Regions from separate parts of the Bacillus luti genome, predicted to be linked through region 4. Evidence: riboswitches for the same ligand, from Rfam matches in the RefSeq annotation. Region 4 holds a riboswitch; each other region holds the start of a gene.
What was found. Region 4 has a riboswitch for S-adenosylmethionine ahead of EUC40_RS02020 (methionine ABC transporter ATP-binding protein). Riboswitches for the same ligand answer to the same signal wherever they lie in the genome.
Positions count from the first base shown of each region.

Region 1: linked by a shared signal. The riboswitch ahead of EUC40_RS24900 (MetQ/NlpA family ABC transporter substrate-binding protein) and the one ahead of EUC40_RS02020 (methionine ABC transporter ATP-binding protein) in region 4 are both predicted to bind S-adenosylmethionine.
Region 2: linked by a shared signal. The riboswitch ahead of EUC40_RS10510 (hypothetical protein) and the one ahead of EUC40_RS02020 (methionine ABC transporter ATP-binding protein) in region 4 are both predicted to bind S-adenosylmethionine.
Region 3: linked by a shared signal. The riboswitch ahead of metK (methionine adenosyltransferase) and the one ahead of EUC40_RS02020 (methionine ABC transporter ATP-binding protein) in region 4 are both predicted to bind S-adenosylmethionine.

Region 1 is NZ_CP040336.1:4,943,289-4,947,502, forward strand. It holds gene EUC40_RS24885 (FAD-binding oxidoreductase) at 1-174, opposite strand, end outside; gene EUC40_RS24890 (hypothetical protein) at 241-1,005, opposite strand; gene EUC40_RS24895 (NAD(P)-dependent alcohol dehydrogenase) at 1,161-2,069, shown strand; SAM riboswitch class I at 2,150-2,264, shown strand; gene EUC40_RS24900 (MetQ/NlpA family ABC transporter substrate-binding protein) at 2,349-3,161, shown strand; gene EUC40_RS24905 (methionine ABC transporter ATP-binding protein) at 3,174-4,214, shown strand; gene EUC40_RS24910 (methionine ABC transporter permease) at 4,189-4,214, shown strand, end outside.
Region 2 is NZ_CP040336.1:2,051,463-2,055,676, forward strand. It holds gene EUC40_RS10495 (ECF transporter S component) at 1-273, shown strand, start outside; gene EUC40_RS10500 (YwiC-like family protein) at 457-1,179, shown strand; gene EUC40_RS10505 (hypothetical protein) at 1,213-1,404, opposite strand; SAM riboswitch class I at 1,527-1,625, shown strand; gene EUC40_RS10510 (hypothetical protein) at 1,724-1,981, shown strand; gene EUC40_RS10515 (SWIM zinc finger family protein) at 2,187-2,624, shown strand; gene EUC40_RS10520 (NAD(P)H-dependent oxidoreductase) at 2,647-3,222, shown strand; gene EUC40_RS10525 (group-specific protein) at 3,219-3,572, shown strand; partial or broken gene EUC40_RS10530 (TIGR00366 family protein) at 3,613-3,723, opposite strand; gene EUC40_RS10535 (GMC family oxidoreductase) at 3,835-4,214, shown strand, end outside.
Region 3 is NZ_CP040336.1:606,828-611,041, reverse strand. It holds gene EUC40_RS03180 (molybdenum cofactor guanylyltransferase) at 1-297, opposite strand, end outside; gene EUC40_RS03175 (MogA/MoaB family molybdenum cofactor biosynthesis protein) at 294-803, opposite strand; gene EUC40_RS03170 (hypothetical protein) at 906-1,121, shown strand; gene EUC40_RS03165 (hypothetical protein) at 1,137-1,316, shown strand; gene EUC40_RS03160 (hypothetical protein) at 1,323-1,502, shown strand; gene metK (methionine adenosyltransferase) at 1,544-2,743, opposite strand; SAM riboswitch class I at 2,913-3,034, opposite strand; gene pckA (phosphoenolpyruvate carboxykinase (ATP)) at 3,263-4,214, shown strand, end outside.
Region 4 is NZ_CP040336.1:405,234-409,447, reverse strand. It holds gene metQ (methionine ABC transporter substrate-binding lipoprotein MetQ) at 1-559, opposite strand, end outside; gene EUC40_RS02025 (methionine ABC transporter permease) at 583-1,248, opposite strand; gene EUC40_RS02020 (methionine ABC transporter ATP-binding protein) at 1,241-2,266, opposite strand; SAM riboswitch class I at 2,446-2,553, opposite strand; gene EUC40_RS02015 (hypothetical protein) at 2,679-3,023, opposite strand; gene EUC40_RS02010 (thioredoxin family protein) at 3,176-3,484, opposite strand; gene EUC40_RS02005 (toprim domain-containing protein) at 3,488-3,832, opposite strand.

The DNA.
Region 1 (4,214 bases), 660 kb from region 4:
ATTTATTAACGACTGCTCCTCTGTAGCACTTTCAACACGTTTTATTTTTGTCGGAAGTAATTTACCTACATCACTCATAGTAGGATGATTGAGCTGTTTTTTATACGTATGTATAGATGCTGTTAACAACACCGTATACGCTATAACGACAACTACTATCTTTCTTTTTTTCAAATGGCACTCTCCTTATTGGCAACAAAAAGAGATACCCTTTCTTTCAGGTACCTCTCTTACAAGTCTTTACTTTGCTGCTGGCAGCTGTATTGGATCAAATTTCTCATACGATGTGAATTTTGCATCCGTAATAATGTGTGCTTTATCCTCACCATTACTACTCATAACCATATCTATCTTTGCTGATTCATATTTAAAGTCTTTTGTAATAATATATTCTGCATCCACTTCTGCTATCTTTGCGTTTTGTGCTTGTAACATTTTCTTCTGCGTTTCATCCATGCTAGTTAACATACTTTCTGTTTCTTGTCCTTTTAATGTGAATTTCAGTTTATATTTATCTCCGCTTTTCTCCATCTTCATTTTATCTAAAACTACTGCTGGCACTTCTAAATTATCTACAATATCTTGCGTTGCTTTCATTCCGCCCGCATTTAATTGCTCCTCCGGTACAGATATAACTTCTCCTGTATTAGGATTTTTCACCTGACCAGCAACTTTGCCATCCACCGTATAAACTACAATATCTGTACCAGACACATTCATTTCAGAACGAGAATTCTTTTTCTTCGGCTCTAATTGCATTTTCGCCTTCATTACATTCATCTCTGTTCCTTCAGCTTTTATCCCCACATCATATGTCATCGTTACATTTTCTTCATTTTTAAAAGCATCATTCGCTTTCTTGAAAACATCCTTTGCTGCTACTTCCTTTTCTTTCTGAACTGATTCTTTCTTCGGTTCATCAGTTTTTGTCGTTTTCTCATTACTACACCCTACTCCTAGACCAACTGTAAGTGCTAAGCTTGAAATTAAAATAAGTTTCTTCATAACGTCCCCTCCTTCCAAAAATAATATCATCCCTTTTCCTACGAAATCCATATAATTCGTAATATTTCTCCTTAAATTTATTGGCTATATAACAACATGTTTGAGGAAAATTTCAAATATGATGTAAAGAAAACAACTAATTTCAGGAGGTCATTATGAAAGCGATTATTTGCACAAAGTATGGACCACCTAATGTTCTAAAGCTCCAAAATGTAGAAAAACCTACACCTAAAAAGAACGAAGTATTAGTTAAAATTCATGCAACAAGTGTAACGACTGGAGATTGTAGAATACGCGGTTTTAATAGCCCACCCTTATTTTGGATTCCTATGCGGATTATATTAGGTTTAAAAAAACCGAGAAAACCTATACTCGGCGTAGAATTATCCGGTGAAATCGAAGAAGTTGGAACGGATGTAACTCTATTTAAAAAAGGAGACCAAGTTTTTGCATTAACAGAGCTTAATGTCGGTGGTTATGCAGAATATACATGTGTACATGAAAGTGGATTAATAGCATTAAAACCTAATAATGTGACGTATGAGGAAGCAGCAGTTATTCCCTTTGGCGGAACTTCGGCACTACACTTCCTAAGAAAGGCCCGGATAAAAAGGGGGCAACAAGTGCTAATATACGGCGCATCTGGATCAGTAGGAACAGCTGCCGTACAACTTGCTAAATATTTCGGCGCAACCGTTACAGCTGTTTGTAGTCATTCAAATTTTGAACTAGTGCAATCTTTAGGAGCGGATAAAGTAATCGATTATACGAAAGAGGATTTTACTAAGCAGGGGATAAACTATGATATTATATTTGATGCAGTTGGAAAACATAATAAATCCCTTGGAAAAAAGGTATTAACGCCTAATGGTATATATGTATCTGTTAATGGCATGATGGCAAAAGTAAGTAAAGAAGATATGTTTCTACTAAAAAGACTAACTGAAACAGAAAATTTAAAGCCCGTTATTGATAGAACTTACCCGTTAGAAGGAATTTCAGAAGCCCATATGTACGTAGAGACAGGGCGCAAAAAAGGGAACGTTTCGATTACCATAAAATAAAATATTTTCTGAAAATAACATTGACAATTCTTTTTGTAAGATTTACTATTAGTACCATATTAAAAAACTACATACACATACTCTTATCAAGAGTGGCGGAGGGACTGGCCCGATGATGCCCGGCAACCGAGCTTATAACGTATAAGCTAAGGTGCTAATTCCTGCAAAACGAGTTTTCGTTTTGGAAGATAAGAGAGGAACCTATTTCGTCTATTCGGCACCTCTCTTATTTTGAGAGGTGCTTTTTATTTTGGAACGTATATTAAGGGGGAATTATAGATGAAAAAAGTATTACTAAGCATTGTAAGTGGAGCTGTACTATTATTAGGTGCCTGTAGCGCAGGTTCAGATAAAGAAGTCAAAGCATTAGATGAGAAAAAGATTACTGTCGGTGTAACAGGTGGACCGCACGAACAAATTTTTGAAAAGGTAAAAGAAGTTGCAGCAAAAGATGGTCTCGAAATTGAGGTAAAAGTATTTAATGATTATGTAGCACCAAACGTATCTTTAGATGAAAAAAGCCTTGATGTAAATAGCTATCAAACGAAATCTTATTTGGATGTATTTAAAGCCGAACGCAATATGAAATTAACTGAAGTATTTTCAACAGTAACATTCCCTATGGGTGTATATTCTAAAAGCTTAAAAGATATAAAAGAATTAAAAGAGGGCGATGCGATTGCTGTACCAAACGATCCGACGAATGAACTTCGAGCTTTGAAACTATTCGAAAAAGCAGGGGTTTTAAAGGTTGATCCAAAGGCTACAGAAAAGGCAACTGCGAAAGATGTAATTGAAAATCCAAAAAAATTAAAGATTGTTGAATTAGAGGCATCTCAATTACCAACACAACTAAGTGAAGTGAAAGCAGCTGCAATCAATACAAACTTTGCATTAGGTGCAAAGTTAAGTCCAGCGAAAGATTCTATTTTCCGTGAGGGAAAAGATTCACCATATGTGAACTGGGTCGTTGTTCGTACTGAAAATAAAGATGATGCTGTTGTAAATAAATTAAAGAAAGCTTATCAATCTAAAGAAGTAAAAGAATTTATCGAGAAAAAATTTGATGGTTCTGTTTTACCGTCTTGGTAGGAGCTGACTATAATGATCGAATTAAAAAATATTTCCAAAGTATTTTCAACAAAAAAGGGGAATGTCGAAGCTCTTAAGTCAACTTCTATTAAAGTGGCAAAGGGCGAAGTATTTGGAATCATCGGATATAGCGGTGCTGGTAAAAGTACATTAATCCGCTGTGTAAATTTATTAGAAAAACCAACAACAGGAAATATCATTATAAACAATCAAGACTTAACAACTTTATCGGCAAAAGAACTAGCAAAAGCAAGACAAAAAATCGGGATGATTTTTCAAGGATTCAATTTACTTAAAACTGTTACCGTCTATGAAAATATCGCATTACCGTTACGCCTTGCTGGCATTCCAAAAACAGAGATTGAAAAAAGAGTAGAAAAGTATTTACGCATTGTCGATCTTTTTAATCGAAAAGATGCATATCCAAGTGAACTTTCTGGCGGTCAAAAACAGCGTGTTGCAATTGCTCGTGCACTATCACATGAACCTGAAGTGTTATTAAGTGACGAGGCAACGAGTGCATTAGATCCAGAAACAACCGATTCCATCCTTGATTTGCTATTAAAGATTAACGAAGAAATCGGAATTACGATTTTACTCATTACACATGAAATGAATGTCATCCAGCGTATATGTGACCGTGTCGCTGTTATGGAACATGGAACTGTAGTCGAAAGCGGGACTGTAAAAGATATTTTCACAAGCCCACAACATGTAACGACGAAGAAATTTGTAAATAGCGCATTTGCAGCAAAAATTCCAGAAGAAGTACAAAAAGAACTACAGACTACTGGTGAAATTGTAACACTTTCTTTTATAGGACATTCTTCAGGTGAGCCAGCATTAGCTGTCGCTACGAAACGTTTCCAAGTATATCCGAATATTTTGTCCGGTAATATTACACAGTTAAAACATGAGGCATATGGGAAACTTGTTGTTCATATGCAGGGTGAAAAAAACGAGGTAAAACGTGCTTTATCATTTTTACAAGAGCAAGGAATCATCGTAGAAGGAGGTAGAACAGACTATGGGAAACAAGTCCTTTTTGGATGA
Region 2 (4,214 bases), 1.6 Mb from region 4:
TTTTTAATGAAAAAGTTATGGGGAAGACTACTATACGGATTCTTCGTTGGCTTTTTATTTGGCTGGATCATGAATTTCTGGGGACTACTCGGTTTTATACAGGAAGCAACGTGGGAAACAGTTATTTCATACTATATCGCAAGTTTTTACTTCGATTTGAGTCATGCGATTTCAAATGTTGTGTTCTTACTACTATTTAGTACTTCTTGGATTACGATTCTTACAAGATTTAAAAGGAAATATGGCATATTAGATAAGCATAACATGGCATAGAAAAGCATATTTATATAAGGTAGGGTCGCGACTTACATATTCGTTTGCCTCTTTCATGCTTCTTACATATTGTAAGGAGCATTTTTTATTGTCAAAAAATAGTCCAATATATATCCGTTACTATATGAAATTATTTGTATAATAGTAGGTGAGAATTATTTTCAAAAGGGAGGTGTATAGTTAATGAAGTTAGTTATTCCGAAGCAACATGGGGCATGGGCGATGCTCGTTATACCATTTCTATTAAGCGCTATACTTGGGAAACCTACTATGTATCATATTCCATTGTTTTTAGCTTGGTTTTTCATCTATTTAGCTACGTATCCATTCCTTACGTACATAAAACAAAAACGAAAAAAAGAATATTTACATGCCGCAATTTTATATTTTATTATTGCGTTCGTATTTGGGATGATTTCTTTATTATATGAATGGCGAATTCTTTTATTCGTAGTAGTCATGATTCCATTATTTATTGTAAATATGTATTACGCTCGTCAAAAGAATGAAAGAGCGTTACTAAATGACATTTTCGCGATTATTGTTTTCTGTATCGGTGGTTTAGTCAGTTATTATTTTTCAATGAAACTTATAGATAAAACAGCATTATTCATTGCGCTTATTTCATTTTTATATTTTTTAGGAAGTACGTTTTATGTGAAAACGATGATACGTGAGAAAAATAATCCGAAGTATCGTTTTATATCTTGGGGTTATCATATTGTATTAACGATTATCATTTTTACTATTAATCCATTGTGTTCTCTTATTTTTATACCAAGTGTTATTCGAGCAATAGTGTTGTATGGCAAAAAGATTTCTATCATAAAAGTAGGGATTTTAGAAATTGTGAATTCTGTATATTTTTTAATTATAACGGCAATAATAATGAAGTATGCCATTTGAAAAAGCTTCCCACCAAATTGATGGGAAGTTTTTTCAATCTTGTTCTAAAATGTGAACGGTGTAATCGCAGCGTTGAATAGCTTGTTCGATCGCATAAAGGGATTGTTCAATACGAGCGCGATTAAAATCTTTTTCAACAGTCTGTAGCGCTTCTTCTAAACAATGTTTTGCTTCTTGTAATGATTGAAAAGAATTTTGGACATATCCGCGAGCATTTTCGTGCATTTCATAATCCTCCTTGCATATTCATATATGTATAGTATGAACAGTAAGGAACAAAATATAATTTGTTATATTTATTTGACAATTAAAATGAAATTACGTATAGTAGGAATTAAGTGAATATTTTCTTATCCAGAGAGGTGGAGGGACTGGCCCGATGAAACCCAGCAACCGCGATGCAGGTGCTAATTCCAGCAGAACATATTTGTTCTGGGAGATAAGACGAAGATATACGTAACTTCTTCTTATCGGAGAGGTTTTTTTATTGCAAAAAAACCGATTACGAAAATTTATATTAAGAAGAAAGGGGGTGCGAAGTACTGTGACACTCGAAAAATACGTAAAACTGCGTAGTACAGTTTATGAATATATGATAGAGCAAGATAAGCCAATATCATTGTTAGATATTCAAGAACATATCGTTTCGCATCATGAAGGAAAATTCACGAAAAAGATGTTACATCAATTTTATTTATCAAGACTATTAGATGAACTGAAACTGGATGGAAAAATTACATTAGCTGATGAATATCTCTATGCTGAAAAAGGGGTATTTTATAAGGCGGGAAAAGGGAGCTAAGCTCTCTTTTTTTTTGAAGTATGTAGAGTAAAAGACTGCTTAAGCAGCCTGATACAGGGAATGGTGTTGAGTGTGTAGTGTCAAAGATTGAATGTGCCTGAAAGAGGCACTTCATATCGGCTGCAAATGAAAAGAGACACCTCCGCCGAATAGGTGTCAGTCGTTTTGTCATATAGACTTGCTATTTGACAGTTATTAGAATAACATGCAGGGTTTTGGAAGTCAAAAGGGAATTAAAGGAAGAGGTGTTGTTATGTACGCTTACTTATTAAACGATATAACGAAGTGGATTCCTAAGTACATTATGGATAAAGGATATGAATATTATGAAGAAGGACATGTAGAAGATGTCGAAATACAAGATACGAAAATATTTGCCTTCGTTACTGGAAATGCAGGGAACTACGAAGTAATTATTGATTTAGAGGATTTTACAGAAAGTAGCTGTGAGTGTCCATATGAAAATTATTGTAAACATATGGCGGCGGTCGTTTATGATATTCAACATGTAGGTGAGAGTACAGTTAAAGAGAAACTGAAAGATTTAGAAAAGGAAGAGTTACTCACAGTATTAAATCGTTTGTTGCAAAGTTCGAAAAACGTGCAAGTTGTAGAGAAGATGTTAGAGAAGTGGAAGCTTTAACTATAGAGGGAGTGGTTTTGCAATGAACGTACTAATTATATACGCCCATCCTAATCCTTCAAGTTTTAACGGGGCCATTTTAGAGCATGTGCAAAAAGGATTACAGGAAACAAATCATTCGGTTACGGTACTTGATTTATATAAGGAACAATTTGATCCAGTGCTTGTATTTAATGAAGAGAAGAAAAGGCGTGATTTAGTAAGTGAGGAAGAGACAGCGCGATATAGAAAATTAGTGGAAGAGGCAGATACTCTTCTCTTCATTTATCCGATATGGTGGTGGGGGATGCCTGCTATTTTAAAAGGATTTATTGACCGTATTTTCGTAGCGGGATTTGCTTATAAATATGAAGGTGCTCTGCCGAAAGGATTATTGACCGGAAAGAAAGCGTGGGTTATTAATACGTTGGATTCGCCTTTATGGTACGTCGCTTTATTATACCGATCAGCAGATTGGATTGTAATGAAGAGAGGCGTTTTACGTTTTTGCGGCATTCGCGATATAAAACGTTCAGTATTTCAATCTGTGAAAACGAGTAAACTAGAGAAGCGGGAAAAGTGGTTATTACAAATAGAAGAAAAGGCTCGTACATTATGAATGAAGTCGATCGTATTATAAACTGTTGTGGGTATGATAATGAACTTTTGCGAACGTATATTACATGTTTACTTCAATTGAAAAAATGTAGCGAAATATTTCAGCAAATTCAAATAGAGTTAAGAAATGACTACTTGTTAAGAGGGATTTGTGAAAGAGAAGTGGATGAGATAGTAAGGGGAAGTAAAGAATATGAAATACATTTTCTTCCTAAAGCGTTACAGTGGAATTTTTTGAGGGAACATCCACACCTGATCGAAAAAATTTGCGAAGATTTTTTTGCATTTGAGTCATTACATCTTACGGAGATAGAGTGGGAAACGATTATAAATTGCGTGGGAAATAAGTGATTTATTGTGTAAAAAAGCTAGTATAAAACTAGTTTTTCATTTAAATAAATAAGAAACATAGACTAATGATACAACCTGCATATAATAAGTTCACAACGCAAAATCCCATAATATCACGAGCGCCTAAACCAGCTATCGCTAATGCTGGTAATTTTCAAAACTATTAACCTCTATTAAAAGTACAGGCAGTCCGTACGATATGTTCATAGTATATTGTATAGGAATTTATTGTTTTAAATTTTTTATTGAAAGGAATAATAGGATGTCAAAACAATATATTTTTGATTACATCGTGATTGGTGCCGGTACTGCCGGAGGGATAATTGCTAAAGAATTAACGGATGATAAATGTACTTCCGTTCTCGTTCTTGAAGCAGGAACAAACATGACAGAGGAATTAAGCAGTCCTAATCTTATAGTTTCTATTTTAAATGCTACTGATAATAGGCATTCATTTAATGTCACTACTATAGTTGAGCAAACGATTGGTCGTCAGTTAATAACGTCAAGTGGTCGTGCCATTGGTGGAAGTTCTGAACATAATCAGATGTTAGCTGTACGTGGCAGTCGTGATATTTATGATGTATGGGCAAAATTAGTTGATAATAACGCATGGAATTATGATAGTATTCGCTCATTATT
Region 3 (4,214 bases), 200 kb from region 4:
GCAAGGCATAATAGCATACCAATCTGCTTCTATATATTCCATTCCTGATACAATTCCAGCAAGTGGGCCGTTTCCTTTATAATGCGGAATATCTTCTATAACAGGAACTTGTATGAGTTGCTCTACTCGCTCTTTTATATCGGAGTGACTAATGACTACAACTTCTTGCACCGCAGTTGTCATCACTTTCAAAATATGCTCAACAAAAGTACTCCCACCCCAGCTCGCTAGCGCTTTCGGTTCACCGAATCTACTCGACATACCGCCCGCTAATACAATTCCAGCCCACTTACTCATTGGCGATGCAGCTCAAATGTAATATGACCTAATTCCGGTAAAATTAATTTATTCATCGCAAGGCGAACGGCTCCGCTAGATCCCGGCATTGAAAAGACTACTTTACGCCCAATTGTACCGCCAATTGCTCTACTTAACATTGCGCTGCTTCCGATATCTTCTAAATAACTAATCATGCGGAACAACTCACCAAATCCGACAATTTCTTTATCTAATAGAACTGATACCGCTTCAATTGTGACATCACGCTTCGTAATACCAGTACCGCCATTCGTTAATACAACATCTACATCTTCCTTATGATAGCCAGCTAACACTGCTTGCTGAATGCTTTCTTTATCATCTTTTACAATTTCATAAGAAGTCACTGTATGTCCTGCTTCTTTTAACAATTCATGTAATAGTTGTCCGCTCTTATCTGTCTCTTCTGTACGTGTATCGGAAATCGTTACGATCTTGCAGCGCACTTCTTTTGGCGCTTGTTTTTTATGCTCGGTTACGCTCATTTTTCATCTTTCCTTTCATTTAACTTTGTAAAATTATGTATAAATTAAAGAATTCAATATGATACAATATAAGTATATTTATCCATATAAAGGAGTTTTTTTATGTTTTATAACATAAAACGATATGTACCTATTATACCATTCCTTATTATTTTATCCGTGTTTCAATGCATCGCTTACGGATTTGATATAAACTTTTTAAAATTGTATGTGCTTATGCCGGATGGTGGTATTCGTTACTATTTGACTAGCACATTAATTCCTCTCGTACTTGCCTATATATTAGATTTTATTTTTATACGTTCTATCTCTAAATAAGGAGGTCTACATACTATGGAAATTTATAAAAAATTAACAACAACATTCATCCTCTTATTTATCGCTTCCATCACCGTCGGTTTTTCTCTAAAAGGGGCAATCCCATCCGCTACATTAGTGAGCATTATATTCGCAACGCTATTTTTACTATGCAGTGCTTTTTGCGCCGGAAAAGCACGCCAACTGAAAGGTTGATTTTCTATGTTCCGTAAGAAACCAATCCTTTGTAAATCATGTCAAAAAGAAATACAAACGTATGAAAAAGCATGGATTCATATGCCCTTTCCGGCAAGCGGAATGACAAATATGAAAAAGTATATTGAACTAGAAGGAGAAGTACATTGTCATTCATGTATTCAAATAATAAGTAAAATAAAATAAAAAAAGCTTTGCGCTCACCGCGCAAAGCTTTTTTTCATATATTATAGACCAGCTTGCTCTTTTAAAGCTGCAGCTTTGTCTGTACGTTCCCATGTTAGATCTACATCAGTACGTCCGAAGTGGCCGTAAGCTGCTGTTTGTTTGTAAATTGGGCGACGTAAGTCTAGCATTTTAATAATACCAGCTGGGCGAAGATCGAAGTTGTTACGAACTAGTTCTACTAATACGTCTTCAGATACTTTACCAGTGCCGAATGTATCAACTGAAATTGATACTGGTTGTGCTACACCGATTGCGTATGCAAGTTGTACTTCTGCTTTGTCAGCAAGACCAGCTGCTACGATGTTTTTCGCAACATAACGAGCTGCATATGCTGCTGAACGGTCAACTTTCGTTGCATCTTTACCAGAGAATGCACCGCCACCGTGGCGAGCGTATCCACCGTAAGTATCAACGATGATTTTACGTCCTGTTAAACCAGCATCACCTTGTGGTCCACCAATTACGAAGCGGCCAGTTGGGTTAATGAAGAATTTCGTTTCTCCATCCATTAATTCTGCTGGAACTACAGCTTTAATTACATGCTCTTTTAAATCGCGATCGATTTCTTCCCATGTAACATCTGGATGATGCTGTGTAGAAATTACGATTGTATCTACACGTACAGGTTTACCATTTTCATCATACTCAACTGTAACTTGCGTTTTTCCATCCGGACGTAGGTATGATAATGTATCATCTTTACGTACTTCAGTTAAACGGCGAGCTAATTTGTGAGCAAGCGAGATTGGAAGTGGCATTAACTCTTGTGTCTCATTACATGCGAAACCAAACATTAAACCTTGGTCTCCTGCACCAATTGCCTCAATCTCAGCGTCAGTCATTTGACCTTCGCGTGCTTCTAGCGCTTGGTCAACACCCATAGCGATGTCAGCAGATTGCTCATCGATAGATGTTAAAACTGCACAAGTTTCTGCATCGAATCCGTATTTTGCGCGTGTGTAACCAATGCCTTGAATTGTTTCACGAACGATTTTCGGAATGTCTACGTAAGTAGAAGTCGTAATTTCCCCCGCTACCAATACTAAACCAGTTGTTACAGTTGTTTCACAAGCTACACGTGCATTTGCGTCTTTTGATAAGATCGCATCTAAAATTGAATCAGAAATTTGGTCACAAATTTTATCTGGATGTCCTTCAGTTACAGACTCAGATGTGAACAGATGACGTTTTTTTGTCATGTGGTAAACCTCCCTACAGTAATTGTATATATTGTACGGAACTCATCCTTAATTTGCCACAAACTGCGACATACATTTATTCTCCCACACAAGCATACAGAAAAACCTTTCCCACTTTACATAGAGGAAAGGTTTAATTTGCTACTTGCATACTGCTTTTTGCCCTTCGCTCTTATCGTTCGAGACCTGTAGCCTCGCACAGGTTTTAGCACCTATTCACCTGTATTTACCAATACAGATGAGGTTGCTGGGCTTCATCGGGCCTGTCCCTCCGCCAGCTCGGGATAAGAGAGTATCCGTCCCAACCTATACTAAAGAAATGATATTCATTTGTCAATTAATATTCACATTTTCCTGAAAGTTTTTCTCAATAGAGAGAGAATGGAATATTAATAAGGAATTAATACATTCACACAAACAAAAATAAAGAAATAGTATACATTATTTATATAATTGTGTTATACTATTGATGGGGATTACGAGAAATATTTCATTAAATGAAAAGGATGGTATATAAATATGAGTACTGTGAATGTCCAAATTGGTTTACATGAATTATTGAACGGAAGCAATGCACAGATTCAACTAAGTGTTCCGCAATTAGTGGAAAAAGTATTAATGCGAAATGAAGGGAAATTAACTTCGACTGGTGCCGTTTCTGCTTCAACTGGAAAATATACAGGACGTTCTCCTAAAGATAAATTTATTGTGAAAGAAGCATCGGTTGCTGACAAAATTGCTTGGGGAGCTGTGAACCAACCGATTTCTGAAGAACATTTTAATAAATTATATACAAAAGTATTAGAATACTTAAAAGAAAAAGAAGAGTTATTCATCTTCAAAGGATTTGCAGGCGCTGATCGCAACTATCGCCTACCAATTCAAGTTGTTAACGAATACGCATGGCATAATTTGTTCGTACACCAATTATTTATTCGTCCAACTGAAGAAGAATTAACAACTCATGAATCAGAATTTACAATTGTTTCTGCGCCGAACTTCAAAGCAGACCCAGCAATTGACGGCACAAATTCTGAAGCATTCATTATGGTTTCATTCGAAAAACGTATCGTACTGATCGGTGGTACAGAATACGCTGGAGAAATGAAAAAATCAATTTTCTCTATTATGAACTTCTTACTACCTGAACAAGATATCCTTTCTATGCATTGCTCTGCAAACGTAGGTGAAGAAGGCGACGTGGCACTATTCTTCGGATTATCTGGAACAGGTAAAACAACATTGTCTGCTGATCCAAACCGTAAATTAATCGGTGACGACGAGCATGGATGGTCTGATAACGGTGTATTCAATATTGAAGGCGGTTGCTATGCGAAATGCGTAAACCTTTCTCACGAGAAAGAGCCACAAATTTTTGATGCAATCAAATTTGGATCTGTTTTAGAAAACGTTATCATTAATGACCAAACGCGTATCGCAGACTACAACGATACTACTTTAACAGAAAATA
Region 4 (4,214 bases):
GTGGTAATAAACCAGGCTCGATATCCGTTTTGAATTTTAAGTTTTTCGGATTATCCGCAATATCTTTTGGAGTTGCTTTAACTGGATCTACTCCGTCTTTAATTTTTAAAATGCCTTCTTTTTGTAAAATTGCTAAACCACGTCCATGGTCAGCAACTGAGTTACTCATAATAATTGTCGCTCCGTCTGGAAGCTCTTTTAAGCTTTTATATTTTTGAGAATATACGCCAATTGGTTCTAAATGAATTTTTCCTGCTACTTCAAAATCATATTTTTTATCTTTAATTTCTTTTTCTAAATACGGAATGTGCTGGAAATAGTTAGCGTCTAACTCCTTATCCGCTAACGCTTTATTTGGCAACACGTAATCTTGGAATTTTTTCACTTCTAATTCAATTCCTTTTTTCTCAAGTAACGGTTTTGCCTTTTCTAAAATTTCAGCGTGCGGTACGTTAGAAGCCCCCACTACTAGTTTCTTTTCGTCTTTATCTTTCCCCCCGCAGGCAGCTAACCCAAAAATAGAAGTTGAAATAAGTGCTGTAAGTAATAATTTTTTCATTTGAAACATCCTCCCGTTTTTTATTATCGTTTATCTATTCGAGTCGTTACACGATCACCAATCCACTGAATGAAAAATACAACTAGTAATACACAAATTGTCGCAACGATTGTTACGTCGTTATTTCCTCGTTGGAATCCTTCTAAATAAGCAAGTGTTCCAAGGCCACCAGCACCAACAACTCCTGCCATTGCTGTATAGCCTACTAAAGCAATTGTCGTTACCGTAATACCAGATACTAATGCTGGTAATGATTCTGGAATCAATACTTTTAAAATAATTGTGCTTGTTTTTGCTCCCATCGCTTTTGAAGCTTCAATTACACCTTTATCAATTTCACGAAGTGCAATTTCAACCATTCGTGCATAGAATGGTGCCGCTCCGATGATTAAAGCTGGCAACGCTGCACTCGCTCCAAGAATTGTTCCAAGAAGGATTTTCGTGAATGGGATTAATAAAATAATTAAAATGATGAACGGTATAGAACGGAATATGTTTACGAACGCTCCAATCACCGTATTAATCGATTTGTTTTCCCATAAATTATCTTTCGCTGTCATGAAAAGTAACAATCCTAAAATAAGTCCTAAAATAAATGTAGCAAGAGCTGCGATTGCCGTCATATATAACGTTTCACCAGTTGCTTCTAACATTTGATTCCAATCAACATTTGTGAGTAACTTATCCATGTGCAATCACCTCCAGCTCTACTTGATCTTGATGAATTCCTTCTATCGCTTGCTGGATCGCTGTTTCCTCACCATTTAAATGAACGACTAAACTACCGTAAGAGCCGTTATTCGTTTGTGCGATATTTCCCTGCAAAATGCTTACTTCTATATCACTGCGCTGCATTAATCTTTGAAGTACCGGTCTTTCTACAGCCTCGCCGATAAACTGCAAGCGGATTACTTTTCCATCTGGATATTTTTCAATTAAACTTTCAATCGTCTCATTTGTATCTTCAGAATCCGTTAACTGTTGTACAAATCGTTTCGTAATGTCCTGCTGCGGATTACGGAATACGTCAAGTACTGGACCCGTTTCTACAATCTTTCCTCTCTCCATTACCGCAACGCGATTACAAATCTTTCGAATTACATGCATCTCATGTGTAATGAGTACAATTGTTAAACCGAGACGCTTATTAATATCTAATAGTAAATCTAAAATTTGATCTGTCGTTTCTGGATCAAGAGCTGACGTCGCTTCATCACATAAAAGTACTTGTGGATTGTTAGCCAATGCTCTCGCAATACCAACGCGTTGCTTTTGTCCACCACTTAACTGAGATGGGTACGCGTCTCCTCTTCCTTCTAATCCAACAAGGTGAATTAGCTCATCAACACGTTTTCTTCTCTTTTCCTTATCGACGCCTGCAATCTCAAGTGGAAATGCAATATTTTCACGTACAGTTCGTGACCAAAGTAAGTTGAAGTGCTGAAAAATCATTCCGATTTCTTGCCTTGCCTTACGAAGTTCGCTTCCTGTAATTGCTGAAATGACACGATTTGCAATTGTAATTTGGCCAGAAGTTGGTTTCTCCAACTGATTGAATAATCTAATTAAAGAACTTTTTCCAGCGCCACTATATCCGATAACACCAAATATTTCACCTTTATCTATTTTTAAATTGGCATTATCTACAGCAGTGACATCACCGCTTTTTGCTTTATATATTTTCTTTACATTCTCTAATAAAATCATGGTGTATCACCCCTATTTTGTTTGGATCGACTCCGCAATTTTTTATTTTTGATGCGTGTAGTCCACCGTTATCATTACTTTTATTATTTGAATGTCCTCCACATTCAAACAATAAAAAAACCTTTCTGCTTTAGAGAAGCAGAAAGGTTTATATGCGTATATAACAACATTATCCCTCTCTCTCATCTCTCAAAGCATTTGCTTTGCAGGAATTGGCACCATTTCAACATAAGTTGACGGTTGCCGGGCTTCACAGGGCACAGTCCCTCCACCTCTCTTGATAAGAGAAATCAGATTAAATTTTCGTCTGATTTGTAATTTATGAAATTGTCTATATTTTATGAATTGAATTGTATCAATATCCACACACCATGTCAACAGAAATTTTCATAAAAAATGAAACTTCAGAATTTTAAGCACCTACTGACATCGGTTTACATATATGAAACATCGACTCGACTAATAGCATCGTTCGATACGTCCCAGAATAATGTACACGTCCATCATTCATTAACATTTGTAATCGTGTATTTCCGTTCACTAGTTGTTCTACACCTTCTTCATCTACACACACGATTTGTTCTGTTCCTCTTTCCTCTTGCAACAGCTCTATATAATCTCTTGAAATTTGTAACGAGCAACATTCATCTCCAAAACGGAAATTAACAATTCTTTCTCCTTGTCTTAGAAGTGGTTCTAAATGGTATTGACCGTTAGCGTAATTTACAAATGATTGCAGCAAAGAATATAATTTCACCCTAAATCACATCCTTCATATCACTTTCTATTACATACCATTCCCTCTCACTAAAGAGCAATCCTGTTATTTTCGCTCGACAAATACTGTACCTACCCTGCATCTCGACATATTTCCCAAGAAATATGTCGAGGCGGCAAAAACTTTGCCGCCTACTTTAATTCCGTATATAAATATTCAACCGAATGAAATGCATATATCTTCTTCATGAGTGTCCCATTTTCAAAAACAAGTAAACACGGTACACTTTCGATTCCATACTCTTTCGCTAAATGCGGAGCAAAATTCAAATCTAACATTCCAATTTTCAGATCCTCAATTGTCATCTCAACAATCGTTAACATCTTTTTTGCTAATTGGCATGTTCCACACATCGGAGTATATACATATAACACTGTTTTTTCTTCGTTCTCTATTAGGGCTGTAGCCTCGGCTCCTGTCCAGTCAATCACTTCTATCATTCCTTACCGTAAATATTCTGTATAGACGTCAATGTCAGCTCCCCATAATACATTTGCTAAGTGTGAAGACGGCGCAGTTGCCACTTCTCGGTATGAGCGATCGATATAAATATGCTCTGCTTGCGGAAATTCTTTTCGAAATTGTTTCCTTAACTTTTCTCCAGCATCATCAGCATCCACTAGCACATACACTTCCTTATCAAAAAACTGATCAACGAGCTCATCCATTTTCGACAAACCAATTGTACCATTTGTACAAACAATTTCCACCGGTTCACGAATAATAGATTCAATCTTTCTTCTATCTGATGTACCTTCTACAATAATGACCTTTTCTACATAAATCATATGTCATCACCCGATCACCATATACTATACAACCTTTAACTTAGTATATAGTATATTCGTTATTTTCATGTTGTTTCCTGTTTATTTTTGCAAAAGAAAAGCGCAAGCGGCTTACTCAGAACAAGAGGGCATTGGAACTACTGAACTAGAGGCGCTTTTTGCCTCAAGTGAAGGAGTGAAATGACCGAATGTTCTAGCCGCTGGAGCTGGATCATAACGAAAAGCGGAACCGACTGTTTAGCCCTATTGGCTAAGGTTCTTTCGCACAGAAGACGCTTTTTGTCTTCTCGTGCGGAAGGTTCTTAGACATGAAGGGCTAGGAGGTGAAGCTGGACAATGAAAAGCGCAAGCGGCTCGTTCAGATTGTGAGGGGGATGGAGCT